Regions from separate parts of the Tistrella bauzanensis genome, predicted to be linked through region 1. Evidence: riboswitches for the same ligand, from Rfam matches in the RefSeq annotation. Region 1 holds a riboswitch; each other region holds the start of a gene.

Region 1 (7,463 bases):
CACATCCGCAACCGTGCCCGTGCCGAAACTGTGCATGTAATCGGCCTTGGCGCGCATATCGCCATAGCTGCGGAAGGCCTCGAATTCAGCCTGTGGCATGCCCAGCGTCTTCAACAGCAGGGCATAGGCATCGATATGCACGGTTTCCATGTTCGAGAACGCCGCCATCATCATCTGGATCTCCAGCGGCTGGAACAGCGGGATATAGCGCTTCAGATAATTGTCACCAACCTCGATATCCGACTGGGTGAAGAAGCGGAAGATCTGGGTGAGCAACTGGCGTTCGGCATCGCTGACCCGGTCGGAATGCCAATCCTTGATATCACCGCCAAGCGGTACTTCCTCGCCCATCCAATGGGCCTGCTGCTGGCGCTTCCAGAAGCCATAGGCCCAAGGGTAGCGGTCGACGTCATAGCTGCCGGTCGCGGTCAGCAAGCCGACGCGACCAGTGCCGATCAGGGTCATTGGATCGAGCGTGCCCGGGATGCCGGCAAGGCCATGGGTGCGGATCGTCACTGACATGCAAGGCATTCCTCATAATCGGTCGGCGCGACACGTGCCGCGGAGGTCGACACGGCATCCGTTCCGCTGGTCGCCATGCTGTCGGCATCTCCCGCGAAGCCCGCGCGCTGCAACGCCCGCGACCGGCAGTAATACAGGCTCTTCACCCCCCGCTCCCAGGCGGTCCAGTGCAGCATATGCAGATCCCATTTATCGATATCGGCCGGCAGATACAGGTTCAGTGACTGGCTCTGGCAGATGAATGGCGCGCGGTCGGCGGCGAAATCGATGATCCAGCGTTGATCGATCTCGAAGGCGGTGCGGAACACTGCCTTTTCCTCTGCGGTCAACGCATTCAGATGCTGCACCGATCCCTCATGACCCAGAATAGACTGCCAGACCGCCGGCCTATCCAGCCCCTTGGCGGCCAGCAGCCGGACAAGATGCGGATTGCGCACCGATATCGCGCCCGACAGGGTCTTGTGGGTGTAGATATTGGCGGGGATCGGCTCGATGCAGGCGCTGGTGCCACCACAGATGATGCTGATCGATGCTGTGGGCGCGATGGCGAGTTTGTGGCTGAACCGCGCCTGCATGCCGGCTTCGGCCGCGTCGGGACAGGGGCCGCGCTCGCCAGCCAGGAACACCGATGCCCGGTCGGCCTCGCGCCGCAGCTTGCGGAAGATGGCGAGATTCCACGCCTTGGCCATGGCGCTTTCGAACGGAATGCCTCGCGCCTGAAGAAAGGCGTGAAAGCCCATCACGCCCAGCCCGACCGAGCGTTCGCGCATCGCTGAATAGCGCGCGCGGGCCATGCTGTCGGGCGCGGTCTCGATGAAGCTGGTCAGCACATTGTCGAGGAAGCGCATCACATCCTCGACGAAGCCCGGCGCCTCATTCCATGCGTCCCAGGTCTCGATGTTCAACGAGGCGAGGCAGCAGACCGCGGTGCGCTCCCGGTCGTGATGATCCAGGCCGGTGGGCAGGGTGATCTCGCTGCACAGGTTCGAGGTCGACACATCCAGCCCCAGCATCCGCTGGTGGCACGGCAGCGCCCGGTTGACCGTGTCGATGAACAACAGATAAGGCTCACCGGTCTGAAGCCGGGTTTCAAGGATGCGCTGCCACAGCCGGCGGGCATCCACCCGCCGGATCTCGCTGCCGTCACAGGGGCTGCGCAGCGCGACATCATCCCCTGTCTTCACCGCCGCCATGAAGGCATCGGTGATGTTGATCCCGTGATGCAGGTTCAGGCCCTTGCGGTTGAAATCGCCCGACGCCTTGCGGATCTCCAGGAATTCCTCGATCTCGGGATGATGAATGTCCAGATAGACCGCCGCCGATCCGCGGCGCAGCGACCCTTGCGAAATCGCCAGGGTCAGGCCGTCCATGACATGAATGAACGGAATGATGCCCGACGTCTCGCCACAGCCCTTCACGGTTTCGCCGATCGACCGGACCTGACCCCAATAGGTGCCGATGCCGCCGCCATTCGAGGCCAGTGCCACATTCTCGTTCCAGGTCCGGACGATACCGTCCAGGCTGTCGGGAACGGCGTTCAGGAAGCACGAAATCGGCAGGCCCCGCGCGGTGCCGCCATTGGACAGGATGGGTGTCGCCGGCATGAACCACAGCCGCGACATCGCATCATAGATCCGCTGGGCATGGTCGATATCGTCGCCATAGGCACAGGCCACCCGCGCGAACAGATCCTGATACCGCTCCCCCGGCATCAGATAGCGGTCGCGCAATGTCGCCTTGCCGAAATCGGTCAGCAGCGTGTCGCGACCATGATCGATGGCAAGATCCGAGGGCCGCGGTGCCGGTGCCAGCGTTACCGGTGCCAGCGGGGCCGGCAGCGGCGCATGCCGTATCCGCCCGGCCCCGACCGGCGCGGTAACGGGAACCAGATGACCATGACGGTCGAAGTCGAAGGCCGCAGACGACATGGTGTTCACCCATCTGCCCTGGCGGAGCGGTTCCGGGTGAACGCAGGGCGATGAGGCCACAGCCCTGGCCCGGAACAACCGGGCAAGGCATGAGCTGCCGCCTGCGCCCGCCGGGACTCCCCGCCCAGGGACGTTTCAACAGGTTCGCGGCAGGTCTCCTGGCTCGCGGGTCGCCACTGCCACACAGGCCTTCCCGGCATGTCGTCATGCCAGTGGCACCAGATCGTGTGGTCGCTCGCCGCCTACAGTTGCGGGGACAGCTTCGGATTTGGCGAGCACCTCTGAGCCGCCCACCGCACCGAATTCCCTCTTAGCCCCATATTTTGTGGATATGAGGAACCGAGAACACTGCATATTGTGCAGATGGACACCCTGTCGTCAAGGCTGGCATTCCTGGGCGCGTTCAAGGCCAAGCCGGGCCAGCACCGCCTCGATGGCCCGCAGCCGGTCGGGTGCCACCTCGCCGTCAATCGTGATGCGCTTTGCCGCCGGATCCGCGCAGCGGATCGCGAGGCCCTCTCCGGTCTCGCCAAGCGCCGCCCGAACCCGATGTTCGGCCGCGAGCTGACGCAGGCGAAAGCGTGCGATCTTGCCAAGCGGGGTCAAGGGCAGGTCGGGCAGCACGAACACATGGCGCGGCCGCGCCGGCGGCTCGGCGATGTGCGCGGCCATAAAGGCCGCGATGTCGTCTTCGGAGCAGATCATGCCGGCGCGCGGCATCACATAAAGCACCGGCAGTTCCCCGGCATAATCGTCGGGCATGGCAACCGCCGCCGCCTGGGCGACCGCCGGATGGGCATGCGCGACCGCCTCGATCGCCACCGGATCGATGTTGTGACCGCTGCGGATGATCACGTCCTTGGCCCGGCCGATGATCCGGAGCTCGCCCGATGGCAGCACCTCGCCCCGATCACCCGATCGCAGCCAGCCGTCCTGCGGGCGATCCACGGTGCCGGCAGCGGTGCGATAGCCCTGGAAGACATGCGGGCCCGCCACCAGAACCTCGCCCTGCGCACCGGGGAGACGGGCCGCGTCGACCGCGCCCAGCGCCACACGCGCCAGCGGCACCGGCGGGCCCACGGCATGGTCGTGGAACCGGCCGTCAGCCGGCTGGACCGACACGATCCCGCCGGTCTCGGTCATGCCATAGAGCTGGCAGACCGGGCATGCGGCGATCTTTTCCACCCGCGCCGCCAGTTCGGGCGCCAGCGGCGAACCGCCGGTCAGGATCGCCCGCAGCCGGTCGAGGCGCGCGGACCCGCGCGGGCTGTCGGCGATGGCCGCCAGAATGGTCGGCACGCTGCCGATCATACTGGCGCCGGTCTCGTCGACGATCTGCCAGAACCGGCGGAGCACCTCCGGGTTGCGCATGGCGGTCGCGGTTGGAAAAATCACCGTGGCGCCCTGCGACAGGGCCGCCAGCAGCACATCCACCGCGCCACCGACATGAAACAGCGGCAGGCCGGTGAGCACCCGGTCTTCGGCGATCATGCCACTGCCGGCCGCCGCCATCAGCGTCGCTGCCGCCAGATTGCGGGCCGACAACTGCGCCAGCCGCGGTGCACCGGTCGTGCCGCCGGTGTGAATGAAGGCCGCCACCCGGTCGGGATGACCCGGATCGACCACACACTCCGCACCGCTACCCAGGAAGTCGACCCAGTTGACAGCCTGCCGACTGGCGGCGCCCATCGGCACCGCGACAACCTTGGTCACCGTCGGCACCGCCGCCACCGCCGCCATCACCCTGCCATGCACATCCAGCGCCGGATGCGGCCCCATGGTCACCACCACCCGGACCCGCGCCAGGGTCATCTGGGCCGTCAGTGCCTCGGCTGACAGCAGCAGGTTCATCGGAAAGGCGATACCGGCCGCCGTGGCGGCGATCAGCGCCATCACCGCCTGCGGCACGAAGGGCAGCAGGATGGCGACGCCGTCCTCCGGCCCGACGCCTGCGGCGCGCAAGGCCGCGGTCATCTGCCGGATCTCGCGGACCAGGGCCGCATAGCTGATCGTGATCGGGGGCGATCCGGCGGCATCCGGCAGATAATCCAGCGCCGGATGATCCGGACGCTCGACAGCGATCTGTGCCAGCAGATCATAGGGCGTGGGTGTCGCGTCGAGGCGGGCGCGCAGCGCCGCCTCGCGCCCATCGGTGCCGGTCGGCATGGGTCGTGTCTCCCTCCCTTTGGGGACGTGTCTTCGTCTTATCGTTCTTGTCGTTGGCGTCCGTTATCCGGCCTGGCGCCGGCCGTGTGCGGCCTCAGCCGTCGCCGTGTCCGTCCATCTCGCGGATCAGGGCGCGGGCCTCGTCGCCCTCGGGGATCGGTCGGCCGCTGTCGCGCCAGGCAACCGCCGCCTTGAAGCCCCGGGCCTGGGCATAACGGCGGAACCACAGGCCTTCAGGGTTGTGGCGGGTGATGCCGTCGAACACTGTCGCCATCATCTGCGACTGTTCCAGGCCCTGGGTCAGCATCACCTGATTGACCACCATCTTGTGCATGGCCAGATGCCCGCGCGGCACGCCGGCGATACGTCCGGCAAGGCGCAGCGTCGCCGCCTCCAGCTCTGCCGCCGGCACCGCCTCGTTGGCCAATCCCCAGGCGGCGGCGGTGCGGCCGTCGATCAGGTCGCCGGTGAACATCATCTGCTTGGCCCGCGCCGGCCCCAGGCGATAGGTCCACATCGCCGTGGTCGGGCAGCCCCAGACGCGGGTCGGCATATAGCCGATGCGGGCATCCTCAGCCATGATCAGCAGGTCGCAGCACAGCGCGATGTCGCTGCCTCCGGCCGCCGCCGCGCCATGAACCTTGGCGATGGTCGGCTTCGAACACCGCCACAGGCTCATGAAATCCTCGGTGTTCCGCTTCATATAGGCGTAGTCGACCATCGGATCCCATGGAAAGCGCTCCTGCTGACAGGGATGCTCGACCATCTGTTCTGCGGTGTCGGCAAGGTCATAGCCGCCGCAGAACCCCTTGCCCGCGCCCTCGACCACGATCACGTGAATATCGTCCTGCGCCTCGGCCCATGCGACGGCGTCCCGGATGTCGCGCGGGGTCTGATCGGTGATCGCGTTCAGCCGCTCAGGGCGGTTCAACAGCAGGCGGGCGATGCGCGGGGCCTGGGGGTCGGGCGCGATGATCAGTGTTTCGAATGCAGGCATATCGGGCTCCATATCCGGGGGCAGGCGGCTGCCGCCGCCTCACAGTCAGTATTGACTGTATGGTGACGGAAATTGACAGTCAATCCTGACCGTCAAATCACGCCCGGCCATCCGCCTGTTGAAATGTCACCGCAGCCGTGGTTGCAATCGCGGCACATCACCCCCGGCCCGGAGGAACCGCCCGCCATGACCGATGCCCGCCCAGTCCCCCCGGACGACCGGCCGATCCGGGAACAACAGCGTGATCAGACCCGCCGGCGCCTGCTCGACGCGGCGGTGACATCGCTGATCGAGCTTGGCGTGGCCCGCACGACCACACTGGAGGTGCAGCGCCGCGCCGGTGCCAGCCGCGGCGCCCTGCTCCACCATTTCCCCAGCCATGCCGCCTTGCTCTCGGCGACCATCGAGGAACTGGTGCGCCGCAATGACGCGGCGGTGCGGGATGCGCGGTCATCGCCAGCGGTCGGGACAGGGCCGGTGGAGCGGGCCATCCGCACCCTGGCCGCGATGAGCGCGCAACCGGCCTTCATGGCCGAGCTGGAGCTATGGGCCGCGGCCCGCACCGATCCGGATCTGCGTGCCGCGATCCAGGCGGCGGAACGGCAGGCGCGTGGCGCCCGCGAGCGGGTGCTCGCCGATCTGTTCAAACCACTGGGCGACGGGCTGCAGCGTGATGCCGTCGTCGCGATGAGCGTCGAGTTTCTCCGCGGTCTCGCGCTGTCCAGCCTGCTCTCCGCCCGCCCGGACTATTACGAGCGGATGGTGACGCAATGGGTGCAGGCGGCGGAACTGCTGCTGGATGCGCCATCCCGACCGGCCGATTGACTGGTCCGTCGACAACAGTTCGGCCACCGCCGAAGCATGCGGCCAGGCGGACAGGCTAGGATCATGGTCGTCATGCCACTGCGCGGAGGCCGCCAATGATGCCCACTGATCTCGACCCCGCAACTCTCGCCGCGGTTGCCGGCGCCTTCCTGTTGGCCGGCACTGTCAAGGGCGTGGTCGGCTTCGGCATGCCCACCGTGTCGCTGGCAGTGCTGGCCGGCATCGTGGGGCTGCCGCAGGCAATGGCGCTGCTGCTGGTGCCGTCTCTGGTCACCAACGTTCAGCAGGCGCTGACCGGCGGCCAGTTCCAGCCGCTGATCCGGCGGCTCGGACCGCTGCTGCTGGTCACCATCCCCTGTATCTGGGCTGGGGTGTGGTTCCTCTCGGTCAGCGACCCGGCCGGGCTCGCCCGATTGCTGGGGCTTGTGGTCACGGCCTATGGCGTCAGCGGTCTGGCCGGTCTGACACTGAAGGCGCCGGCGCGGATCGAGCCATGGGCGTCGCCGCTGATCGGCGCCGTCAACGGCCTGCTCACCGGGCTGACCGGTTCCTTCGTGGTGCCGGGCGTCGCCTGGCTTCAGGCGCTGGGGCTGGACCGTATCGGCCTGGTTCAGGCCATGGGCATGCTGTTCAGCGTTTCGACCCTGGCATTGGCCGTCGCCATGAGCAGCCGGTCGCTGCTGCCGGCCGAACTGGGGCTGGTCTCGGCCCTGGCGGTGGTTCCGGCGGTGGGCGGCATGGCGCTGGGTATGCGTCTGCGCCGACACCTGCCGGAGCGCCATTTCCGCCGGGTGTTCTTTGGAGCCCTGGTGCTTCTGGGGCTCAGGCTGATGCTGTCATAGCCGCCGCATCGTCGGGCAGCCGGCGCTGTCCGGTCCGGCAATATCCCTCGATCCAGGTTGTCCGATGGCCGGTTTGCGACCACAGCACCGGAAAGAAGCTCTCATCCAGCGTCGGATCGCCGGTACGCTGATAGCGACGATAGATATAGCCACCGGGCCGGTCGCTGAATTCCACCGCTTCGG
Region 2 (7,463 bases), on a different contig from region 1:
TCGCCTGGACCGGCTGGCGGATCGGCAGGCGCGAGGCCGGTGTGTTCCTGGCTGCCTATGTGCTCTATTTCGTCGTGCAGTTGTCGCCGGCGGTACGCGGTGCGCTCGGGCTCGCCTGAGCCACTGCCCTGCCCGACACCGCACTGATGGCCTGCACCGGATATCCGATGCGGGCCATCAGTCGTTTGTGGTCAGACCGATCTGATTGACGGTCAACAGAGCGAAGCTCAGCGACCGGCATCCTCACGCATGCCATTCACGAAACCGCTCAAGCCGAGCTGGCGCTTGCGGCGCAGGCGCTCCGCGCGCAGGATCGCCTCCAGATTGGCCAGGCTGCGATCGACATCATCGTTCACCAGCACATAATCGTATTCGGCGTAGTGGCTCATTTCATCAGCCGCCTTGGCCATCCGCCTGGCCACCACCTCGGCGCTGTCCTGGGCACGGGTGGTCAGCCGGCGTTCCAGTTCCACGATCGACGGCGGCAGGATGAAGACCGTCACCAGATCGTCGCGCGCCCGATCTGCCAGCTGCTGAGTGCCCTGCCAGTCGATATCGAACAGGACGTCACGGCCGGATGCCAATGTCGCCTCCACCGCCGCGCGCGGGGTGCCATAGCTGTTCTCGAACACGGTCGCATGTTCCAGCAGGGCATCGTCACCGACCATCCGCTGGAACGCCGCCTTGTCGATGAAGTGATAATCCACCCCATCCACTTCACCCGGCCGCTTCGCGCGCGTGGTCACCGATACCGACAATGCAATATCGTCATCACTGGCCAGCAACCGCCGCGACAGGGTGGTCTTGCCGGCGCCCGATGGCGATGACAGCACCAGCATCAGGCCACGGCGCCGGTCATGGGGAAGGCGGCGGCTGGTGGTGGCGGCATCACTCATGCCCACACCTGGGCCGGTCCGGCAGTCTGCATCACGTGTCTCGCTTCCATCATTCCAAAAGATCCTTTTATATGAAGGATCTTACTCAACATTCTGGATCTGTTCGCGCAACTGGTCGATCCGGGTCTTCAGCGCCAGCCCGATGCGGGTCAGCGTGGTGTCCGAGGATTTCGAGCACAGCGTATTGGCCTCGCGGTTGAACTCCTGGGCCAGAAAATCGAGCTGACGGCCGACCGGTTCGTCGTCGGCACACAGCGCCCGTGCCTGGGCGACATGGGCATCCAGCCGGTCCAGTTCCTCGCGGATATCGGCCTTGGCGGCGAGCACGGCCGCTTCCTGGATGATCCTGTCTTCCGACAGGCCGGCGCGGTCGTGCAGCAGGCTGTGGATCAGATCGTCCAGCCGGTTGCGGATCACCTCGGGCTGGGCGGCGGCGGTCGCCCGGGCATCGGCGATCAGGCCGCCGATCGCATCGATATGCTCGTCGATCAGCCGGGCGAGGGCGGCACCTTCCTGGGCGCGCGCCGCGACCAGCCGGTCGAAGGCCACGATCAGGCTGTCGGTCATCGCGTGCTCGCGGGTGGCGCGGGCGGCTTCGCTTTCCTCGTGCTCCACGGCCTGGATCAAGCCGGGCACGCGCAGCAGACCATCGATCCGCGGCGCCTTGGCCTTGGGAAAACGCCGCTGCAGATCGGCGATCACCTCGCCCAGCCCGTCGGCCACATCCGGGTCCAGGCGCAGCCGGGTGCCGCGGGCATGGACCACCATCGCAAGCTGCACGCTGACATGGCCGCGCCGCAGCCGGTCCTGGGCCACCCGGCGGATCACCGGCTCGAACTGATCGAAGCCGGCGGCAAGGCGGATGCGGAGATCCAGCGAGCGGCCATTGACGCTCTTGACCTCCCAACTCCAGCGGTAGCGCGCATCGCCGGCGTCGGCGCGGGCAAATCCCGTCATGCTGGCGAGCGCCATGGCCAATCTCCTGAGGATGAGCGATGATCGGCGGACTATACGAACCCCGCAAGCCCCCGCCAAGCAGCGATTGCCACAGATGTCCGACGCGACCCGCCCGCCACGCGACCACCTGTCGCCCCGCCACATCGCCATCACCGGTGCTTCCAGCGGGCTCGGCGCCGCACTGGTCCGGGCCTATGCCGCGCCGGGCGTCAGGCTGGCGCTGCACGGACGCGACGCGGCCCGCCTGGACAGTGTGGCCGCCGCCGCCCGCGCCAGCGGTGCCACGGTCGACACGGCCCTGTTCGACGTGACCGATGCCGGGGCCATGGCAGACTGGCTCACCCGCGCCGACACGACCTTTCCCCTGGATCTGGTCATCGCCAATGCCGGCATATCGGGAAACGAGGCGGCATCGGGCGGCACCGTTTCGGCCGATGTCACGCGCGCGATCTTCGCGGTCAATGTCGACGGCGTGGTCAATACCGTGTTGCCGGCCGCCAATCTGATGCTGGGCCGGGGACGCGGGGCGATTGCGATCATCTCAAGCCTGGCCGGTTATCGCGGCCAGCCCGGTGCCCCCGCCTATGCCGCATCAAAGGCCGCCGTCAAGGCCTGGGGCGAAGGTCTGCGACCGCGCCTCGCCAAGGGCGGCCTGCATGTGTCCGTCGTCTGCCCGGGCTTCGTGCGGACACCGATGACCGGGCGCAACCGCTTTCCGATGCCGTACCTGATGGAGGCCGATCGCGCCGCCGCCATCATCCGCCGGGGACTCTGTCGCAATCGCGCCCGGATCGCCTTTCCCTGGCAACTGGCCGCGGTGGTCTGGCTGCTGGCAGCCCTGCCGGCATCCTGGGCGGATGCGCTTCTGCGCCGGATGCCGGGCAAATAGTCGCCAGGACCGCCATGTCCGTGGCTGGCCGGCCCGCCATCGCGAAACGCCCTGACGCCCTGACGCCCTGCGATATGCTCTTGCCAGACGCACCCCGATTGCGCAACCATGGCGCCACTGATGGTGTCCGCGATCGACCTGGTCGGTCGGGGATGAAAAGGGAATGCGGTGCGCGATCACGGCCGAAGCCGGCGATCGCAATTCCGCGGCTGCCCCCGCAACTGTAAGCAGCGAGTGCCCCATCCTGACTGCCACTGGTCCATCGAGGCCGGGAAGGCGATGGCGGTGCGATGACCTGCGAGCCAGGAGACCTGCCGTCATTCGCGGTCACGGGCGAGCACGTCGGGCGGGGTGTACCGATGGGTTTTTGCAAGCGGTGGCGGCGTCAGGGCCCCCGGACACCCGTCTTCCTTCAGGCACGGTTCCAACAGGCACAAAGCCGCATACCATGCTGGCCTCGTTCGCAGTGACCGGTCGACGTTGCTGAACGAGGTCTATCGGTGCCTGATACCACTGCCCACGTCCGCCGCCCGGACTCCGTCCGCCGCCAGCCAGCCAACCGCCATGTCACCACGGCCGCCATTCTGACAGCCGCGCTCGCCGCCGGCCTGTCGTCCCCCATTGCACAGGCTGCCTCCGATGACGAGGTCACACCGCTCGGCCCGATCTCGGTGTCGGCCGCGCGCACGCCCACGCCGCTGGCCGCGATCGGCAGTGCGGTGACGGTCATCACCGGCGAGCAGCTCGACGCGCTTCAGATCCGCCATGTCGACGACGCCCTGCGGCTGGTGCCCGGCGTCGCGGTCAGCCGCACCGGCTCGGTCGGTGGCCTGTCGCAGATCCGCATCCGTGGATCGGAAGGCAATCAGACCCTGGTGCGGATCGACGGCATTGAGGTATCGGACCCGTCGGCCGGCTCGGAATTCGATTTCGCCCATCTGCTGGCCTATGAGGTGGAGCGGATCGAGGTTCTGCGCGGCCCCCAGAGCGCGCTGTACGGATCGGACGCCATGGGCGGGGTGATCGACATCACGACGAAGCGCGGCGCCGGCCCGCTGTCGGGCAGTCTGCGGACCGAGGCCGGCGGCTTCGAGACCCGCGAGGCGGCTGGCAGCCTGTCCTATGGCGACGAGATCTTCGACGGCATGGTCTCGGTGCAGAGCTTCCGCACCGACGGCATCTCGGTCGCCGACGAGCGGGCGGGCAATCCTGAGACCGACGGCTATCGCAACCGATCGGCCTTCGCGAAATTCGGCTGGCGGCCGACCGAGGATCTGGAATTCGCCCTGGTTGGCAGAACCCTGCGCTATCATGCTGAAGGTGATGGCTATTCCACCCTGCCCGTCGACGGCGACGAAGAGACCCGCGGCACCCAGAGCTTCGCACGCGCCGAGGCCCGCTATGCCATGGCCGATGGCCGGTGGCGCCACAAGCTCGGCCTGGCCCACACCGAACACGACCGCGACTATCGCGCGAACGGCTCGGTGTCGAGCACCTATCTGGGGCGACGCCTGAAGACCGATTATCAGACCGATTACAGTTTCGACACCACCACCGGCCTGCCCGCCAGCCACGATATCAGTCTGGCGGCGGAGTATGAGCGCGAGACCGTGCGCACCCACAGCGACTGGTCGTCGGTCGATCGGGCCTTCGATGCCACTGGCTATGCCGCCGAATACCGGCTGGGCTTGTTCAACAGCCTGTTCCTGTCGGTGGCCGGCCGGGTGGATCAGAACGAGTTGTTCGATGATGCCGCCACCTACCGGCTGACCGCGGCCTGGGTGATCGACGGCACCGGCACGCGGCTGCGCACATCCTATGGCACCGGGGTGAAGAACCCGACCCTGTTTGAATTGTTCGGCTATTCGGCCAGCTATCGGGGAAATCCAGACCTGAAGCCCGAACGGGCGCGCGGCTGGGATGCGGGCGTCGAGCAATCCTTCCTTGGCGGTCGCATCACCGCCGATCTCGGCTATTTCAGCCAGGATATCGACCGATTGATTCAAGGGTCTGGCAACACGTCGCTCAATCTGGATGGCACGTCGAAGATCGACGGCGTCGAGGCATCGCTGACCCTGCGGCCGACCGGCTGGATGGATCTCCGCCTCACCTACACCTATACCGATGGCGAGGACGCCAAGGGCGAGGAACTCATCCGCCGGGCGCCGCATGTCGCCAGCGCCGATATCGCCACCCGCTTTCTGGACGACCGCGCCCGCGCCGGCGTGTCGGTGGTCTATAACGGCGAGCAGAAGGACTGGGCCTATGACGCCAATTATGCCCGCAGCGTCGTCACCTTGGGCGCATATACGCTGGTCGGCCTGACCGCGGCCTATGACCTCACCGACAGGGCCGAGATCTTCGGCCGGGTCGACAATCTGTTCGACGAGCAGTATCAGGAGGTTCTGGGCTATGGTTCACGCGGGCGGGCAGCCTATGCCGGCCTGCGGATGCGGTTCTGAGCCATGATCCGGCGCAGCCCTGTGGCCGTGGCGGCGATGATCCTTGCGGCAATGATCCCGGCTGCGGCACCTGTCGGGGCGGCACCGACCCGGATCGTTTCGATGAACCTGTGCGCGGATGAATTGCTGCTGCGGCTGGCGCCACCGGGGCGGCTGGTGTCGGTCACCTGGCTGGCGGCAGGGCCGGCGGCGATCGATGCCGGCGCCGCGGCGGGGCTGACGCTCAATCATGGGCGGGCCGAAGAGATTGCCCGGCTCCGACCCGATCTGGTGGTGGCCGGGCGCTATACCACCGCCACCACCACGGCCATGCTGCGCCGCGCCGGCATTCCGGTGCGGCTTCTGGACGAGGCAACCAGCCTCGATGGCATCCGCGATCAGGTGACCAGCCTCGCGGCCACGGTCGGCAATCCCGATGCCGGCGTGGCGATGCTGGCCCGGATGGACGCCATGCTGGCGGCGGCGCGGCCGGCACCCGATGATCAGGGCGGCATGCCGGGGGTGGTGGTACTGCGGCCCGGCGGCGGCGTTGCCGGCGCCGGCACGCTTCAGGACGAGATCCTTACGGCCGCCGGCCTGCGCAATCTGGCGCCGGATGCACCGGTGGATGGCGATGGCCGCATCGGCCTGGAACGGCTGCTGCGGCTGAAACCGGAGCTGCTGATTCTGGACAGCGATGGTGATGCGCCGCCGGCCCTGGCACGCGAGGTGCTGGACCATCCGGCTTTCCGCAGCCGTCAGGCCGGCATCACCATCGCCTCGCTGCCGGCAGCGCTGTGGGTCTGCCCCGGCCCCTGGGTCGCCGAGGCGGTGGCACGGCTGTCGGCCGCGCGCCGCACGGTGCTGACCCGGCGCGGTGCCGACCAATGATAATGAGGCCATACATCCACCTGGCCGCCGGCACGCGCCTCCTTGCAAGCGGGCTTGCCGCACTGACCGCCCTGCTGATGCTCGCTTCGATCGCGACCGGTCCCGACGGGCTGAATCTGTGGCAGGCCGTCGCCGATCTGTGGCATGGCCGCGAAACCCTCGATGCCCTGATCCTGGTGGAGTTGCGCCTGCCCCGGGCGATCCTGGCCGCCCTGCTGGGCGCGGGGCTCGCCATGGCCGGGGCCACCCTTCAGGGCCTGCTGCGCAACCCGCTGGCCGATCCGGGGGTGATCGGCGTCAGTGGTGCCGCCGGCTTCGGTGCGGTCTGTGTGTTCTATAGCGGGCTGGGGGCGCTCTGGGCGCTGGCTCTGCCGCTGGGCGGCATCACCGGCGCCCTGCTGGCGACGCTGGTTCTGGCACTGGTCGCCCGCCGGGGGGCGGGGACCACGGCGCTGATCCTGACCGGTGTCGCCATCGGCAGCTTTGCCGCCGCCTTGACCGCGCTGGCGCTCAACCTCGCCCCCTCGCCATATGCGGCGCTGGAAATCGTGTTCTGGTTGATGGGATCGCTGGCTGATCGCAGTATGAACCATGTCTGGCTGGCGGCACCGCCGATCCTGATCGGGCTGGCGATGCTGGTTCGCACAGGCCAGGCGCTTGAAGCCCTGACCCTGGGCGAAGACACCGCCCGCAGCCTGGGCTTCGACATCACCCGCACCCGGCTGGCGGCGATCATCGGCACCGCCCTGGCGGTGGGGCCGGGGGTCGCCGTCGCCGGTGCGGTCGGCTTCGTGGGGCTGATCGTGCCGCATCTGATGCGGCCACTGGTCAACCACCGGCCGGCCGCCCTGATCTGGGTCTCCGGCCCTGCCGGTGCCGCCTTCACGCTCGCGGCCGACATTCTGCTGCGCCTGCTGCCGACCCGGCCCGAGCTGAAACTGGGGGTGGTGATGGCGCTGATCGGCGCCCCCTTCCTCGCCTCCCTGATCCTGTCCGTTGCCCGAAAGGATCCCCGATGACCGCCACCGCCATGGCAGAGCGTCCGGTTCTGGAGGCCTTGAGCATCACCGTTATCGGGCCGGAGCGCCCCATCCTGGATGCGGTCAGCCTGCAATTCGCGCCCGGCCGGCTGGTCGGGCTGATCGGACCCAACGGCGCCGGCAAGACCACCCTGCTCCGCCTGCTGGCCGGGTTGTCCCGGCCCGATCGCGGTATGGTGCGTCTGGATGGCCGCCCGATCCACGACCTGCCCGCCATGCGGCGCGCGCGCAGCCTGTCCTATCTGGCGCAGGGTGGTCAGGCACATTGGCCGCTGGGCGCCGAAGCGGTCGTCGCTCTTGGACGTCTGCCCCATGGCGATGGCACGACGCCGGCCGACCGGGCGGCAGT
Region 3 (7,463 bases), on a different contig from region 1:
GCCGCCATCCAGCACCGCCACCCGGTCGGCATGGGCCAGTGCCAGCCCCAGATCATGCACCACCACCACCACGGTCATGGCGCCGCGCAGGCTGGCCAGCAGCCGCATCACCGCCAGGGCATGGGCGATGTCCAGACTGGCTGTGGGCTCGTCGGCCAGCAACAGCCGGGCCGGTGCCGCCAGCGCCCAGGCCAGCGCCGCCCGCGCCCGCTCCCCCCCTGACAGGTCGTCGAGCCGCCGGGTGAGCAGCCGGTCGAGGTCGAGCGCTGCCGGCGGTGGCACCGGCCGCCCCCGGACACTGGCACCGCCGGCGACGCCGCCCGGCAGCCACCCTGCCCCGCGCTCGCGGCCAAGACGGATCAGCTCGGCCACGGTCAGGTTCCAGTGACTGCGGAAGCCCTGCGGCAGATAGGCAACGTCCCGCGCCCGCATCCGCCGCGCGCGGTCGGCCAGAAGGGCGCCGTCGAGCAGAACCCGGCCGGCCGCCGGCTCCAGAGCGCTGGCCATGACCCGTAAGGCGGTGGTCTTGCCGGACCCGTTCGGCCCGACCAGCGCCAGCATCTCGCCCGGCACCAGATCGAGCGACAGGTCGTGCAGCACCGGTCTTCCGCCCAGATGCACCGTCACATGCTCAAGACCAAGCGCCGCCGCCTCACTCATCCCGCGCGCCCTCATCTTACACCGCCACGGGCCTGACCCAGCACCAGCAGAAAGGCCGGCGTGCCGATCAGCGCCGTCAACAGACCAAGCGGCAGATCGGCCGGCGGCAGCAGCGACCGGGCAAGCCCGTCGAGCACCGCCACCAGCGCCCCGCCGGCCAGCGCCGAGGCCGGAATCAGGACACGATGGCCGGGACCGACCAGCCGCCGCGCCATATGCGGCACCATCAGCCCCACGAAACCGACCAGCCCGCCCCACCCCACGGCCACAGCCGTGATCGCGGCACCGGCCAGCACCGCCAGTTCGGTGAAGCGCCGGACGTTCAGGCCCATGGCGCCGGCGGCCTCATCCCCCAGCCCCAGCCGGTCGAGCCCCGGCGCCAGAACCATCGCGAGCGCGATGCCGGCAAGGCTGAGCCCCCACAGCAGAGCGAGCCCGCCTGCATCCGGCGTGTGGATGCCCCCCAGCGTCCAGCTCATCACCACCTGAAGGTTCACGGTATCGTCGGACAGGGCCAGCAGCAGCAGGCCGCGCACGGCACCCAGCGCCGCCGCCACCGCCACCCCCGCCAGCAGCACGCCGGTGACATCGGCGATCCGTGCGGCCCGCGCCGCCACGATCACGATCCAGGTCGCGCCCCAGGCACCGACGATCGCCAGCACCGGCAGGGCCAGCGCCGGGGCCACCGGCAGCGGCACCAGCAGGGCCACGGCGGCACCAAGTGCCGCCCCCGGCGCCGTGCCCAGCAGCCAGGGCTCCGCCAGCGGATTGCGGAACACGCCCTGGAACACCGCCCCGGCAACGCCCAGGCAGGCGCCGACGGCAAAGGCCGCCAGCACCCGCGGCAGCCGCCAGTACAGCAGCAGCCGCGCGAACGGGCCGTCCCGAACGCCTCCGTCGCGGCCGGCGATCAATCCGGCCAGATCGGCGCGCGTCGCGGTTTCGGTGCCAAGCCACAGCCCGGCCAGAACCGCCGCCACCGCAGCAATAGTCAGCAGGGTGAACGCCAGGGTCCGGGTCATCCGCCTGCCCCTTCCACAGACTGAGGCGCATCGGCACAGGCGCCCCCGGCGGCGAAAGCCGCAGGATGCAGCAACCGGGCCAGCATCCAGGCCCCGTCCACCACCCGTGGCCCGGGGATCAGCAACAGCGCCCGCGACACCGCCGCCACATCGCCACGCGCCACGGCGTTGATGCCGTCCCAGCCGGGACGTGTGGTCAGCGCCTGCGCCTGCTCTGGCGTGCCGGCGACCAGGATCATGTCGGGGTCCGCCTGCCACACCGCCTCTCCCGACACGCGGCCCAGCCGGTCCCGACCGGCAAAGACACTGACGCCGCCGGCGGCGCGCAGGATATCGCCGGTATAGGTGGCATCGCGCAGGGTGAACGCCGCACCGCGATCGTCGCTGCCGGTCTCAAGATACACCCGCACCGGCGGCCGGCCGGCCAGGCAGCGGCGCAGATGATCGATCCGCGCCGCCATCGCCGCCGCCACGGCATCGCCATCCGCGTCATGGCCGGTGGCGCGGCCCAGCAGGCGGATATTGCCAAGGATGTCGCCCAGGCGCCGATGGGTCAGCACGATCGCCGGAATGCCGATCCGCCCCAGCGGATCGACCATGCCGGCCGCCGCCTGTCGTGCCGGGGTCATCACCACCAGATCGGCATCCATCCGGGCGATCGCTTCCACCGAAAACCCCAGCCGTCCACCCACCCGCCCGGCCCGTGCCACGATCTCAGGCGGATAGCGGGTCCAGGCCTCGATCGCCACGATCTCAGGGCCGGCGCCGATCGCGGCCAGCATCTCGACATTGCTAGAGAAGATGGCGACGATCCGCCGGGGGGCGGCCGGGATCACCACCTCGCGCCCCAGCGCGTCGGTGACCCGACGCGGCCAGCCATCCGCCGCGCGGACAATACCGGATGGCATCACCGATACCGCCAGCACGATCAGCGCCAGCAACGCGCCCCCAAGATGACGAGGCCGGCGTGAATCAGAACCGCCAGGTCGCGCCGACATAGGCACTCCGTCCGGCCTGACTGTTGCCAAGGCCACCGTTCGATGACACCGGATCGCCCCGATAGGGCACGCTGTCGGTGGCGATGAACAGCGGGTGATCGTTCACATCCCACAGATTGTCGATGCCGCCGAACAGGGTCAGGGCGTCAGTCACATACCAGTCGCCACGCAGGTTCATCAGCCAGCTCGACCCCTTGCGATGCACATACCGGCTGTCGGACTCGGCACCGGCCACCAGCGACTCCTCGGTCTCGTAATAGAGCGGGCCACGGAAGACAGCCGTCGTCGTCATCGACCAGATGCCGCGCGCGCCGAAGCTCACCCCCAGCGCCGCCTGGGTTTCATGCATCCGTTGCAGCCGCGTGCGATCGGGGCCGGTCAGCGCCGGATCGGCGCCCTCGTCGCGCATTTCGAAATTCCACACCCCTGATCCCTGAACGGCCAGCGCCCAGTCCTGCCAGCCAAGCCGGCGGGCAAGGTCATAGCGGGCCTGAAGTTCCAGCCCGCGGATGATGGCATCGCCGCCGGCATTGGCATAAGTCCGCTGATCGGTGCCGGTGGTCACCGTGGTGATGCGGTCGGTGATCGTGTTCTGGAACAGGGCCGCATCCACGAACAGCGGCCCGTCGGCATGGGCGGCGCCCAGCTCGAATTGCAGACTGCGTTCGGGATCGAGATCCGGATTGCCGAAGGTGCGGCCGCCACCGACGGCGGTGAAATCCGAGGCAAGCTCGGTGCCGGTGGGCGCGCGGAAGCCGGTCGCCACCCCGGCCCTCAGCGTCACGGTCGGCCACGCGGCCCAGGCGGCACCGACACTCCAGGTCACGTCATCCCAGCTTTCGGTGCGCTTCACCAGCAGCGGCTGGTTCGGGGTCACGCGGGTCGACACCCGGCCATAGCTCCAGCGCGCCCCGCCACGCAGGGTCAAGGCATCGTCGAACGCCCGGTGCACGGCCTCGCCATAGACGCCGAGGCTGTCGGTATCCTCGTTGATGTCATAGGGCGGCACCTGGGCGGTCGTCCCGCCGGTCACCGATTGCCGGACACGGTCACTGCGCAGTTTCGCGGTTTCGGCATCGATGCCGAAGATCAGATCGGTGTCGTCATCGACCGCCAGACGCGGCGCCAGCTTCAGGCCCATCACGTCAAGCTGCCGGCGGTTGTCGTCGGACGAGAAGCCGTCGGCGCCGCTGCGCTGACGTTCGGCCCCCCAATGAAAGCTGTCGACATCGCGCACCACATAGGCCTGCGCGGCAACACCGATCCCGGCACCGAATTCCCGGTCCCAGCCCAGATCGATCGAGGCATTGCGCCGGTCATCGGTGTTGTTGGTGTCCCATTGCGAGCCCCGGAAGCCGGCATCATAGACGCCGTCGGTGCGCAGCGTCAGGTCGATGCGCCCCAACCGCTCATTCTGGAAGCCGAAGGCGCCCAGCCCGCCGCCACGCCGCCAGCCGGTGTTGTCGAGCCGGCCTTCGGGCGTGTCGTAATCGTCCTGCACGCCGCCGCCCAGGCCGACATAATGATCGAAGCCGCCGCTGGCGCCGGCGGTGGCGGCATGGCCGCGGGCAAGGCCGAACGATCCGACGCGCGCGGTGATCTCGCTGCCGGCCTCTTCGGTCGCCCCCGACCGGGTGATCAGATTGACCACGCCGCCGATAGCCTGAGCGCCATAGATCACCGAGGCCGGGCCACGGATGATCTCGATCCGGTCCAGATCATCGGGCGACAGCTTCGACAGATTGGCGGTGCCGGCGCGGCGGCCGTTCATCAGCACGGTCACCTGACTGCGCCAGTCGCGGCCCTGGCCGTCGGTGGCACCGCCACGGATGTTGAACGAGGTCTGACCGGGGCTCCAGTCGCTGAAGAACCCGACCGCGTTCTCGGCCAGAAGATCGGTGACCGAGCGGGCAGACGAGCGCCGGATGGTGTCGGTGTCGATCACCTGCACCGTGCCCGAGGCCCGCGCCCGCGGCTCCGGCCGGCCCTGGGCGGTGATGACCATACGGTCGAGTTCCGTGGCAGCGACGTCATCGGCCAGCACCGGCGCCGGTGACACTATGGTGCAGAGGGCCACCAGCGCCGATGGCCCGCGTCGGCGCGTGAAAGAGCTGCGCATGATCATGATGTCCGGTTTCTTGGTCTTGTGGGAAGAGATGCGGGCGTGCCCCGATCAGCCGTGCCAGAGCAGGATGGCGCTCACCTTCGGCGCCTCGGCAATGACGCCGCCGTCATCGGCCGGCATCAGCGCCTGGTCGAGATGCCGGTCCAGGCGGTGCGCCAGATCATCTGAAACCGGCCCATGACGCCGTGCCAGCCGGTCGATCATGTGGTCGCGGGCCGCGGCATGATCGGCAAACCGGGCACGGAAACGCCAGTCGACCAGATGCACCAGATCTGGCGCATGGTCCGGCCCAAGCTCATCGAGACACAAGCTGTGGCCGGGCGTTGTATCGTCGCCATGCAGGTCATCGGGGAGGAAACCAGACAGGCACCAGCTCCGCGGCCCCGCCTGCGCCGGCACGACCCAGGCGAGATTGCGGCCACGACCACGGGTGCGGGCATGGAGCGCCTGCGCAGCACCGATCGGCCCCGGAATATTGGCGCAGAGCACCAGATCGGCCGGGTCGGCCATGGGGGCGGTATCGAGCGCCTGCCAGCCATCGGCGCGGACATCCAGGGTGAGATCGGTCCTGCCGGCCACCACCGCCGCCAGCCGGCCGCGCATATGGGCGTTGGGCTCCCATGCGGTCCAGTGTCCGCCCCGGGCGATCAGGCCAAGGCCAAGCACCCCCGATCCGGCGCCGACATCGATCAGCGACCGGACACGCCCACCCATGAGCGCGCGCAAGCACTCTCCCAGATTGCGGGCATAATCGGATCGGTCCAGGTGCTCGGCGAAGAATGCCGCGTCGGCATCGCCCCAGGGCGCGGGGATCGGAACAGCGGAGCCGGAAAGCGACGGCGACGGGTGGTCGCCGGCAGTGCCGGATCTTGCCGGCAGAGACGGTGCGGGCAGCATGATGCCTCACTATGCGTGGCACATCACCGCAGGCAGGACGGTCGGCGGAAACCAACCATCGCCACCGGTACTCCCCGACCGGCAGGCACGCGCGTGACCACGATAGACGGCAGGTCTCCTGGCTCACGGGTCTTCACCGGACCGTCGCCTTCCCGGCCGCATCATCCGATGCCGCGCCAGTGGCGAGTGGACGGCCGGCTCGCCGTCTACAGTTGCGGGGACAGCCGGGGCATGGCACAGGCGCTGGCTCAAGCCAGACACACACACGCACCCCATTCCCTTTTGATCCCCGAAGGGAACCGTCTGAGCCGAGACTACAGGCGCGATTCATGACCGGTCAAGCATCTCGGCATCCGGTTTATGTTATGTTATAACATAACGTCGATTGCAATGCGAAAACACCGCGACATGGCAGTTGCCGTTCAGCCGGTGACGGCAGCCGTCAGTTCGGCGCTGCCGACCAGCCGCACGCCGGCCGCCTGCATCTGCTGGCGTGCCCGATCGAGCGATCCGTCGGTGTCGATGGCCCGGCAGGCATCCTCGACCACCACCGCCTCGAAACCGGCGGTGCGGGCGTCGAGGGCGGTCCAGGCCACGCAGAAATCGGTGGCAAGCCCGCAGATGAACACGCGGGTGATGCCGCGGCTGCGCAGATAGCCGTCAAGCCCGGTCGGACTGGTGCGGTCGGCGGCAAGAAAGGCCGAATAGCTGTCGACCGCCGGGTCGTCGCCCTTGCGGATCACCAGCCGTGCCTGCGGCAGATCCAGCCCGTCATGCAGATCGGCGCCACGGCTGCCCTGCACGCAATGGTCGGGCCACAGCACCTGGGCGCCATAGTCCAGATCCACGGTCTGGAATGGTGCATGCCCCGCATGGCTGCTGGCGAAGGAGGTATGGCCCGCCGCATGCCAGTCCTGGGTCAGCACCACTTCGGCGAACAGCCGGCCCAGCCGGTTGACCAGCGGCACCACCGCGTCGCCATCGGCCACCGCCAACGCACCACCGGGCATGAAATCATATTGCAGGTCCACCACCAGCAGCGCGTCATGGGCGCCGATGGTGATCCGCCCGGCGGCGGCATCGACGGCGGCCCGGCGGCGATCGGGGCCGCGGGCGCGGCCGGGTGCCTTTGGCGGAACGATGCCGGCCGCCGCTGTGGCCCCTGCGGCATCGGCCCGGTCCAACGCCGCGCGCCGGCGCCGATAGGACGGGAAATCGGCCAGTTCGCCCTCGCGGGCGCCACGGATCATCAATCCGTGCAGGAAGCCGCGCATCGAGCGGACCTCCTGCCCGGTCAGATCGGCGCGCTGAAACATGGCCTGGACGTTGCGCAGCATCGTCGGCCGCATCTCAGGATTCCGGATCACGCCCGACCAGTCCAGGGCCTGCGCCAGATGATCGAAGAACGAGGCCACCTCCTTCTTCGACGCCCGGCCATAGCGGCCCATCTCCATCTGCACCGGCACGGTCTCGTCGCGGGTGGTGAACCATTCATACGAGAACAGCGCCACGGCCTGCGCCAGATTGAGCGAGGCGAAGGCCGGGTTCAGCGGCACGGTCAGGATCAGGTCGGCAAGGGCGATGTCTTCATTCTCAAGCCCGGTGCGCTCCGGTCCGAACAGGATACCGATCCGGCCGCCGGCCTCGGCATGGCCGCGCATCCGCGCCGCCGCCGCCGCCGGGGTCGCGACCGGCTTCACCATGTCGCGCGGGCGCGCGGTCGATGCCGCCAGGAAATCCAGATCGGCCACGGCCTCGGCC
Region 4 (7,463 bases), on a different contig from region 1:
TCATCATGAACGGCATTGCGGGCCGGGCGCCACAACCCGCGATCGATCGCCTCGGCGAAGCGCGCGGCCATCTCGTCCAGCACCGGGCGGTTGGCCTCGGCGATGAAGTCGCGCACCGCCGGATCCGCCAGATAGGCGTCATAAAGCTGGTCGAAATGGTGGTTGCCCACGGCATGGGTGGTGGCCGCGAAGGCGAACAGATAATCCACCGTCGCCGCCATTTCGAAGGCGCCCTTATAGCCGTGGCGCATCACCCCCGCGATCCATTTCGGGTTGGCGGCGCGGCCGCGCACCACGCGGGCGATCTCGGCATCGAGCGTGCGGATCACCGGCAGTTCAGGACGGCTGTGATCCGGATGCCAGACCACCGGCGCCTTTCCGGACAAGGTTTCCACCGCCGCCGCCGCCCCGCCCTCGAACTGATAGTAATCGTCGCTGTCCAGCAGGTCGTGTTCGCGGTTGTCCTGGTTCTGGACCACCGCATCGGCGCGTGACAGGGCGGCCGCGAACAGGCCGCGGGCGCCCTCACCCTCGGCGCCCGCACCATAGGCATGGCCGCCCCAGGTGAGATAGGCCTCGGCCAGATCGGCGCGGCTGGTCCAGCCGCCCTCATCGATCAGCGCCTGAAGCCCGGCGCCGTAAGCCCCCGGCGCCGAACCGAACACCCGGAAGCCTGCGGCACGCGCGGCAGCCTCGCCATCGGCACCATCGGCTTCCAGCCGGGCCCGGTCGTCGCGCATCGCCGCCGCGATCGGGTTGGTCTCGTCATCCTCGTCGCCAATCGCCGCCACCGCGCGCGCAGCACTGTCGAACAGGTCGATCTGGGCCGGGAACGCATCGCGGAAGAAGCCCGATACCCGCAACACCACGTCCACCCGCGGCCGGCCCAGCAATGCTGCCGGCAGCACCTCGAACCCGACCACGCGGCCCGAGATGTCGTCCCAGCGCGGCCGGGCGCCAATCAGGGCCAGCGCCTGGGCGATATCATCGCCGCCGGTGCGCATATTGGCGGTGCCCCAGGCGGTCAGCACCATCCGGCGCGGCCACATGCCCTGTTCCTGGACATGGGCGTCGACCAGCAGGCCGGCCGATTTCCAGCCCAGCGTCCAGGCGGCGGGTGTGGGCAGCGACCGGCTGTCGAGCGAGAAGAAATTGCGGCCGGTGGGCAGCACCTCGGGCCGGCCGCGCGTCGGCGCGCCCGAGGGCCCCGGCGCCACGAACCGGCCATCGAGGCCGCGCAGCAAGGCCGTCATCTCGGCCATGCCACAGGCCTCGATCGCCGGCCTGATCACCCGGTCGGCCATGGCGAGGACCGCGGCGGTGCGGCTCCAGACCGGATCGGCCGGCCGCGTGCCCGCGACCAGATCATGGGCCAGGGTTTCCAGCCGCTCGATCGTGTCGCCGGCGCTGCGCCAGCCGGCGGCATCGCCCAGCACGGCGGGCCTCGGCCCGGTCCAGGGGGCGGCGAAATCGCGTGACAACGGATCGAACCCGCCATCGGCAGGGTCACTCAACCCCAGATCAAGCGCCAGCGCCCGCAGGATCGACGCGTCCCCGCCCCCATCAGCCCCGGTATTGCCCGTCTGACGCGGGCTGCGCAGGATGGCGACCAGCAATTCGGTCAGGCGGTCGCCATCGGGGCTGCTGCCGAAGATGTGCAGCCCGTCGCGGATCTGAAGTTCCTTGATGTCGCAGAGATGGGCGTCGATCCGGGCCAGCGCCGCCTCTTCGGCCATGCCGGCCTCGACGCCGCAATCCTTGTCGAGCCCCAGCCTTGCCGCCTCGGCGACGATGCCGCGCCCCAACTCCGGCAGCCGGCGCGGGTCCAGCCCTGTCGCCTCGTAATATTCATCGACCAGCGCCTCCAGCCGGCCCAGCGGGCCATAGCTGCCGGCGCGGGTCAGGGGCGGGGTCAGATGATCGACCACCACCGCCGCCGTCCGGCGCTTGGCCTGCGCGCCCTCGCCGGGATCGTTGACGATGAACGGATACAGATTGGGCAGGGGGCCCAGCACCGCTTCCGGCAGGCAATCCGCTGAGAGCGCCAGCGACTTGCCCGGCAGCCATTCCAGATTGCCATGCTTGCCGACATGCACCACGGCATCGGCGCCGAACGCCGTGCGCGCCCAGCCATAGAACGCCACATAGCCATGAGGTGGCGGCAGGGCCGGATCGTGATAGCTCTCCACCGGATCGATGTTGTAGCCACGCGCCGGCTGCACCGCCACCGCCACCCGCCCGAAGACATGCACAGGCAGGCGGAAGGCGCCATCGGCCACGAAGGGATCATCGGCCGGATCGCCCCAGCGGCCGCTGATCCGCGCCGCCGCCCCGGCCGGCATCGCCGCCAGACAGGTGCGATAGGCATCGAGGCTCCAGGCGATACCGGCCATCTGATCACCGCCATCCGTCGCCGCCGAGGTGCGCCGTCGGGTCAGGTCGTTGGTGGGGCCTGCCAGCAACCGGGCCATCAATGCGGCGCCATCGGTCGGCGCGTCGCCGGTGTCATAGCCGGCGGCCGTCAGCGCACCCAGAATCCGGGCAACGCTTTCCGGCGTGTCCAGGCCGACGCCATTGCCGATCCGGCCATCACGGTTGGGATAATTCGCCACCACCAGCAGCACCCGCCGGCGCGCGGGCGGTGTCAGGCCCAGCCGCACCCAGGCGGCGGCCAGCGCCGCCACGAAGTCCACCCGGTCGGGCTTCGGCGCCTGAACCAGGATCGGGCATTCGGTCGCGGCATCCCAGCAGGCCTCGGCCTTGAAGGCAACCGCGCGTGTCAGCACCCGGCCGTCGATCTCGGGCAGGCTGACATGCATGGCGAGGTCGGCGGGGCCAAGCCCGCGATGCCCGCCCGCCCAGGCGGCCTCGCTCGCCCCCGACAGCACCACCTGCAACACCGGCCGGTCGAGCCCGTCGAAGGGCGTGCGGGCCGGCGCGCCCGCCCCGGTCGCCGATCCCAGCGCGAAGGCTGTGGTGTTCAGCACGATGGCGGCCCCGGCCCGGTCGAGCGCCGCGCGCACGAAGGCCGCCGCCGCCGGATCCTTCAGGCTCTGGGCATGGATGGCCAGTGGTGTCAGCCCCTGCGCCGACAGGGCCGCCGCCAGCGAATCCACCGCCGCCGTCTGGCCGCCAAGGGCCAGCGCGCGATAGAACACGATACCGGCGACCGGCCGGCCGGTCGCCACCGCCGCGTCGATCCGCTCGATATCGGCGCCGCTCAAGCCATGCAGAGGTTGGTCAGGGGCGCTGTCGGCGGTGCTGCCATCGCCCGCCTCGGCCAGGGCCGGATGCAGGCCGGCCGGCGGCAGCGGCACCGGCGCCGGGCCCGGTTCGGCGCGCCGCCCCAGCAGATGCTGGGCATGGAGCAGCAGCCCGCAGGCATTGCCGACGCCATTGCCCGAGAAATAGGCCAGCACCCGCCGCCGCTCCGCCGGCGACACCGTCGACAGCCCGTCGAGCGAGGCATCGGGCTTGTCGTCGCCGGGGATCACCACCAGGGCGATCGGCCGGGCGCGGGCGATCTGGGTCAGCCGCTCCAGCCCATAGGGCCAATAGGCGGTGCCGCCAAGCAGGCGCACGATCACCAGCCGGGCATGGGCCAGCGTCCGGTCCACCCACAGATCCACCGACATCGGGTGCTTCAGGCGCTGAAGATTGACCAGCCGCAGCCCGGGTGCGGCATCGCCCAGCCGGTCCCGCGCTGCCGACAGGCAGGCAAGTTCTGTGTCGGCGGCGGTGACCACCACCATTTCGGCCGGGCTCTGGCGCAGGTCGATGGCTTCGTCGCCATCGTCGATCCGGCCGGGTTCGGCTGCCAGCAGATGCATCGGGGGCCGCCCCGCCCGGCCCTAGGCCGCGGTCCGTCCGCCGAGTGCGGCAGCAACCGCCCCGGCATCCAGCCCCTGCGCGCCGATCACCACCAGCCGCGACCGCCGGGCCTCGCCGGCACCCCAGGGCCGGTCGAAATGCTGCTGAAGCCGTGGCCCCACGCCCTGGACCACCAGCCGCATCGGCTTGTTTGTGACTGAAACGAAACCCTTTACCCGATAGATCGGATGATCGGCCACCGCCGCCGCGATCCGCCGGCTGATGTCATCAGGACTCATGCCGTCCGGAAGCTCGACCACGAAGCTCGCAAAGGCGTCATGGCCGTGCTCTTCCTCGCTGGTGCCGTCGTGATGGCTGGGTCGCGACGCGATGTCATCCTCGGCCGCGGCGCCGATCCCCAGCAGCACGGCGGGGTCGACCCTGCCCTCTGCCGCCTCGATCACCCGGGTCGCCGGCCGCAATTCGGGCGCGATCGCCGCATGGGCACGGGCCAGACCGGCCGCATCCAGCAGATCGGTCTTGGTCACGATCACCATATCGGCGCAGGCCAGTTGATCCTCGAACAGCTCGTCGACCTCGGCCTCATGGTCGAGCGAGGTATCGGCGGCGCGCTGACGATCCAGCGCCTCCGGGTCATTGGCAACCCGGCCTTCGGCGAGCGCCGCGCCATCGACCACCGCGATCACGCCATCGACCGTCGCCAGGGTCTTCACCGACGGCCAGGCGAAGGCCTGTACCAGCGGCTTAGGCAACGCCAGCCCGCTGGTTTCGATGATGATGTGATCGGGGCGCGGCTCGCGGGCCAGCAGCGCTTCCATGGTCGGCAGGAAGTCATCGGCGACCGTGCAGCAGATGCAGCCATTGGCCAGTTCGATCACGTTTTCATCAGGGCACGTGTCTATTCCGCAACCCTTCAGCAGATCGCCATCGATGCCGACATCGCCAAATTCGTTCACGATCAGCGCCAGACGCCGACCGCCGGCATTCTCGATCAGATGCCGGATCAGCGTGGTCTTTCCCGCGCCGAGAAAGCCGGTGACGATCGTCGCAGGTATTTTCGACCGGGTGCTCATGCGCGCCTCGCGTTGGTTCAATCGGGTCGGGGCAACGGTAGAGGCGTGTGGGGGCCGCCGTCAATCCGCTGTCTTCAGACCGCATGGCGAACCGGCCGACGCCATTCCGGTCTCGTCGACGCCGTGAAAACGCGTTGCAGACGCAGGTCCGGCAGTCTAGCATCAGCGCTGCACAGGTGCCGTCGAGTGGCCCGATCAGGGTTACTCGCGGAGAATTGGGAAGTCGGCACGCGATCCCGGATCACCCGATCCGGCATGGCGGAAGCCGACGCTGCCCCCGCAACGGTAGGACACGCGGCAAGCCCGTCGCAGCCACTGGGTTTTACCCCGCCAGCATCGGCCGGGCACCTGGGAAGGCACGGGCCCGGAGGATCAGGACCATGACATGGTTCTGCACGCCTCCCGCAGTCGAGCCCGGAAACCAGCCTGCGACACGACCGGCAAGCCGCGGAGGGCGGTGCGCGCTGATCCAGGGCCGCGCATGCGGCTGTTCCGGACCCGCCGGACAGCCCGCCCCATATGCCGCCCCCCGGACATCGCCGCACCCACCTCCGCTGTCAGCCATTGACCCATGGACCGCCGATCCGTTTCGGCGGAGGCGACTGGTGACGGTGCAGAGATGGCGATTTATATAGATACATCAAACCGTTATCGGCCATTCGCAGATCGCGGCCGCGATGCAGGCTGACCACACGACGTCAGCCTCGCCGACGCCAGCCTCACCGACGATTGCCCGGATCGACCACGACGCGGTCATCCTGCTGGTGCGACGCGGCCAGGGCAGCCCGCGCCGGCTGGAAACCCTGCGCGCGGCGGTGGCCGCCCGGCTGCGGGACATCTCAGGCTTTGACGGGCCGGTGGTGCTGGCCTTCACCGAACTGGCGGTACCAGCCGTCTCGGGCGCGCTTGGCGACCTGGCCGGCGGCGGCCATCGCACGGTGCTGCTGGTCGATCTGGTGGTGCCGGCCGAGATGAGCCTGCGTGGCTGGCTGCCGGGTGCCCTGCATGATTGGGCACAGCGCCATGCCATCACCCTCGACATCAGCTTCAGCGCCCCGGTGGAGGGCGACCCGCTTTTCATCGACGCGATCGCCGCGCGCATCGCCGCCAGCGACCACGACAACATCCGCAACAGCCCCGCCATCGACACCAGGCCGTCATGGAACGACCCGCCGGATCATGCCCATCACATCTTTGCCTGTGACGGGCCACGCTGTGCCCATCGCGGTTCGGGGCCGGTCTGGACGGCGTTGCTGGCGGCGCTGGAAGCGGCGGGTCTGCGCGCAAAAGCCACCGACCGGGTGATGATGACCCGCAGCCGCTGCCTGTTCCCCTGCAATCGCGGGCCGGTTCTGACCCTGCATCCCGGCGGATACTGGTGTGCGGTGCCCGATGCCGCCGCCGCCGCCCGCATCGTGGACGAGCATCTGAAACAGGGCCGGCCGGTCGGCGATCTGCTGTTCCGTGCCGCCACGTGACCGGTGGTCGCAGGCCGGCCCCGCCGCTTGTCATCCCGTCGGGGTGAGCCCATAAGATGTATATGCAATGCATTGAATGATGAGGCTCTGCGATGTCGCTGCACCCCGAGGGCGGCCCCGAACGGCGGGCCGCGCTGACCGTCCGGATCATCGAGGAAACCGGCCTGACCGAAACGGTCATCGCCCGGGTCGTCGACAGTTTCTATGACCGGATCCGCGTCGATCCGGTGCTCGGCCCGATTTTCGCGGCCCACATCGCCGACGAGCGCTGGCCGGCGCATCTGGCGCAGATGCGCCGGTTCTGGTCATCGGTGGCGCTGATGACCGGCGATTATCATGGCCGGCCGATGCCGGCGCATCTGCCGCTGCCGATCAGCGGTGCCGATTTCGATCATTGGCTGGCACTGTTTCGCGACACCGTCACCGCCATCTGCACCGAGGCCGGCGCCGCCCTGCTGATCGACCGGGCCGGCCGCATCGCCGCCAGCCTGGAGATGGGCATCGCCGTCGGCCGAGGCCAGATGCTGCGCCGGGGGGAACGGCTGTCGCCGGCGGCCGCCGCCGAGCCGGTATCCTGAGTCACGGTCAACGGCGCCACCACCGTCAACGGCCGACGACTGTCACCCCGCCCGACATCACCGCGCGGGTGGTCGCGCGTGCCAGCATCTCGTGCGGGAAGCCCGGATCGATCGCGCTCACCTCTGCCAGTTGCCGGCGCTGAGCGTCATCGAGCCTGACCGCCAGCGCCCCCAGATTTTCATCGAGCTGCTGAACCGTCCGCGCGCCGATGATCGGGGCGGCCACCGCGCCGTTCAACATCGTCCAGGCCAGCGCCACCTGCGACGCCGTGGCGCCACAGGCTGCCGCCACGGCCCTCACGACATCCGCGATCGCCAGCGACCGCGCGGTCAACGCGCCGTTCGCCCTGGCGAAATCGCGGCGGGTAGTGGTGGTCGCCGCCCCGGCGTCGCGCCCCAGATCCGACCGGCTGTATTTACCGCTGAGCACGCCGCTTGCCAGCGGCGACCAGGGTATCACGCCAAGCCCCATTTCACGCGCCATCGGAATCAGATCCCGCTCG

What was found. A riboswitch is a leader RNA that binds a small molecule or an ion and turns the genes downstream of it on or off. The one in region 1 is predicted to bind cobalamin.
Region 2: it holds a riboswitch for cobalamin, as region 1 does, so the genes downstream of both, IEW15_RS17170 (TonB-dependent receptor plug domain-containing protein) here and IEW15_RS21955 (ribonucleoside-diphosphate reductase subunit alpha) in region 1, are expected to answer to the same signal.
Region 3: it holds a riboswitch for cobalamin, as region 1 does, so the genes downstream of both, IEW15_RS16235 (methyltransferase domain-containing protein) here and IEW15_RS21955 (ribonucleoside-diphosphate reductase subunit alpha) in region 1, are expected to answer to the same signal.
Region 4: it holds a riboswitch for cobalamin, as region 1 does, so the genes downstream of both, IEW15_RS04500 ((2Fe-2S) ferredoxin domain-containing protein) here and IEW15_RS21955 (ribonucleoside-diphosphate reductase subunit alpha) in region 1, are expected to answer to the same signal.

What each region holds. Positions count from the first base shown of each region.
Region 1 is NZ_BMDZ01000078.1:8,206-15,668, reverse strand. It holds gene IEW15_RS21960 (ribonucleotide-diphosphate reductase subunit beta) at 1-522, opposite strand, end outside; gene IEW15_RS21955 (ribonucleoside-diphosphate reductase subunit alpha) at 513-2,450, opposite strand; cobalamin riboswitch at 2,583-2,809, opposite strand; gene IEW15_RS21950 (AMP-binding protein) at 2,829-4,616, opposite strand; gene IEW15_RS21945 (crotonase/enoyl-CoA hydratase family protein) at 4,711-5,613, opposite strand; gene IEW15_RS21940 (TetR/AcrR family transcriptional regulator) at 5,800-6,438, shown strand; gene IEW15_RS21935 (sulfite exporter TauE/SafE family protein) at 6,534-7,280, shown strand; gene IEW15_RS21930 (phytanoyl-CoA dioxygenase family protein) at 7,261-7,463, opposite strand, start outside.
Region 2 is NZ_BMDZ01000045.1:27,357-34,819, reverse strand. It holds gene IEW15_RS17190 (calcium/sodium antiporter) at 1-119, shown strand, start outside; gene gmk (guanylate kinase) at 228-896, opposite strand; gene IEW15_RS17180 (YicC/YloC family endoribonuclease) at 978-1,868, opposite strand; gene IEW15_RS17175 (SDR family NAD(P)-dependent oxidoreductase) at 1,948-2,742, shown strand; cobalamin riboswitch at 2,847-3,075, shown strand; gene IEW15_RS17170 (TonB-dependent receptor plug domain-containing protein) at 3,243-5,204, shown strand; gene IEW15_RS17165 (ABC transporter substrate-binding protein) at 5,208-6,074, shown strand; gene IEW15_RS17160 (FecCD family ABC transporter permease) at 6,077-7,093, shown strand; gene IEW15_RS17155 (ABC transporter ATP-binding protein) at 7,090-7,463, shown strand, end outside.
Region 3 is NZ_BMDZ01000041.1:12,538-20,000, forward strand. It holds gene IEW15_RS16215 (ABC transporter ATP-binding protein) at 1-660, opposite strand, end outside; gene IEW15_RS16220 (FecCD family ABC transporter permease) at 672-1,682, opposite strand; gene IEW15_RS16225 (ABC transporter substrate-binding protein) at 1,679-2,623, opposite strand; gene IEW15_RS16230 (TonB-dependent receptor) at 2,655-4,799, opposite strand; gene IEW15_RS16235 (methyltransferase domain-containing protein) at 4,854-5,702, opposite strand; cobalamin riboswitch at 5,794-6,021, opposite strand; gene pncA (bifunctional nicotinamidase/pyrazinamidase) at 6,125-6,712, opposite strand; partial or broken gene IEW15_RS26605 (RNA methyltransferase) at 6,971-7,463, opposite strand, start outside.
Region 4 is NZ_BMDZ01000006.1:74,875-82,337, forward strand. It holds gene cobN (cobaltochelatase subunit CobN) at 1-3,830, opposite strand, end outside; gene cobW (cobalamin biosynthesis protein CobW) at 3,852-4,904, opposite strand; cobalamin riboswitch at 5,062-5,348, shown strand; gene IEW15_RS04500 ((2Fe-2S) ferredoxin domain-containing protein) at 5,582-6,382, shown strand; gene IEW15_RS04505 (group III truncated hemoglobin) at 6,475-6,960, shown strand; gene IEW15_RS04510 (aldo/keto reductase) at 6,986-7,463, opposite strand, start outside.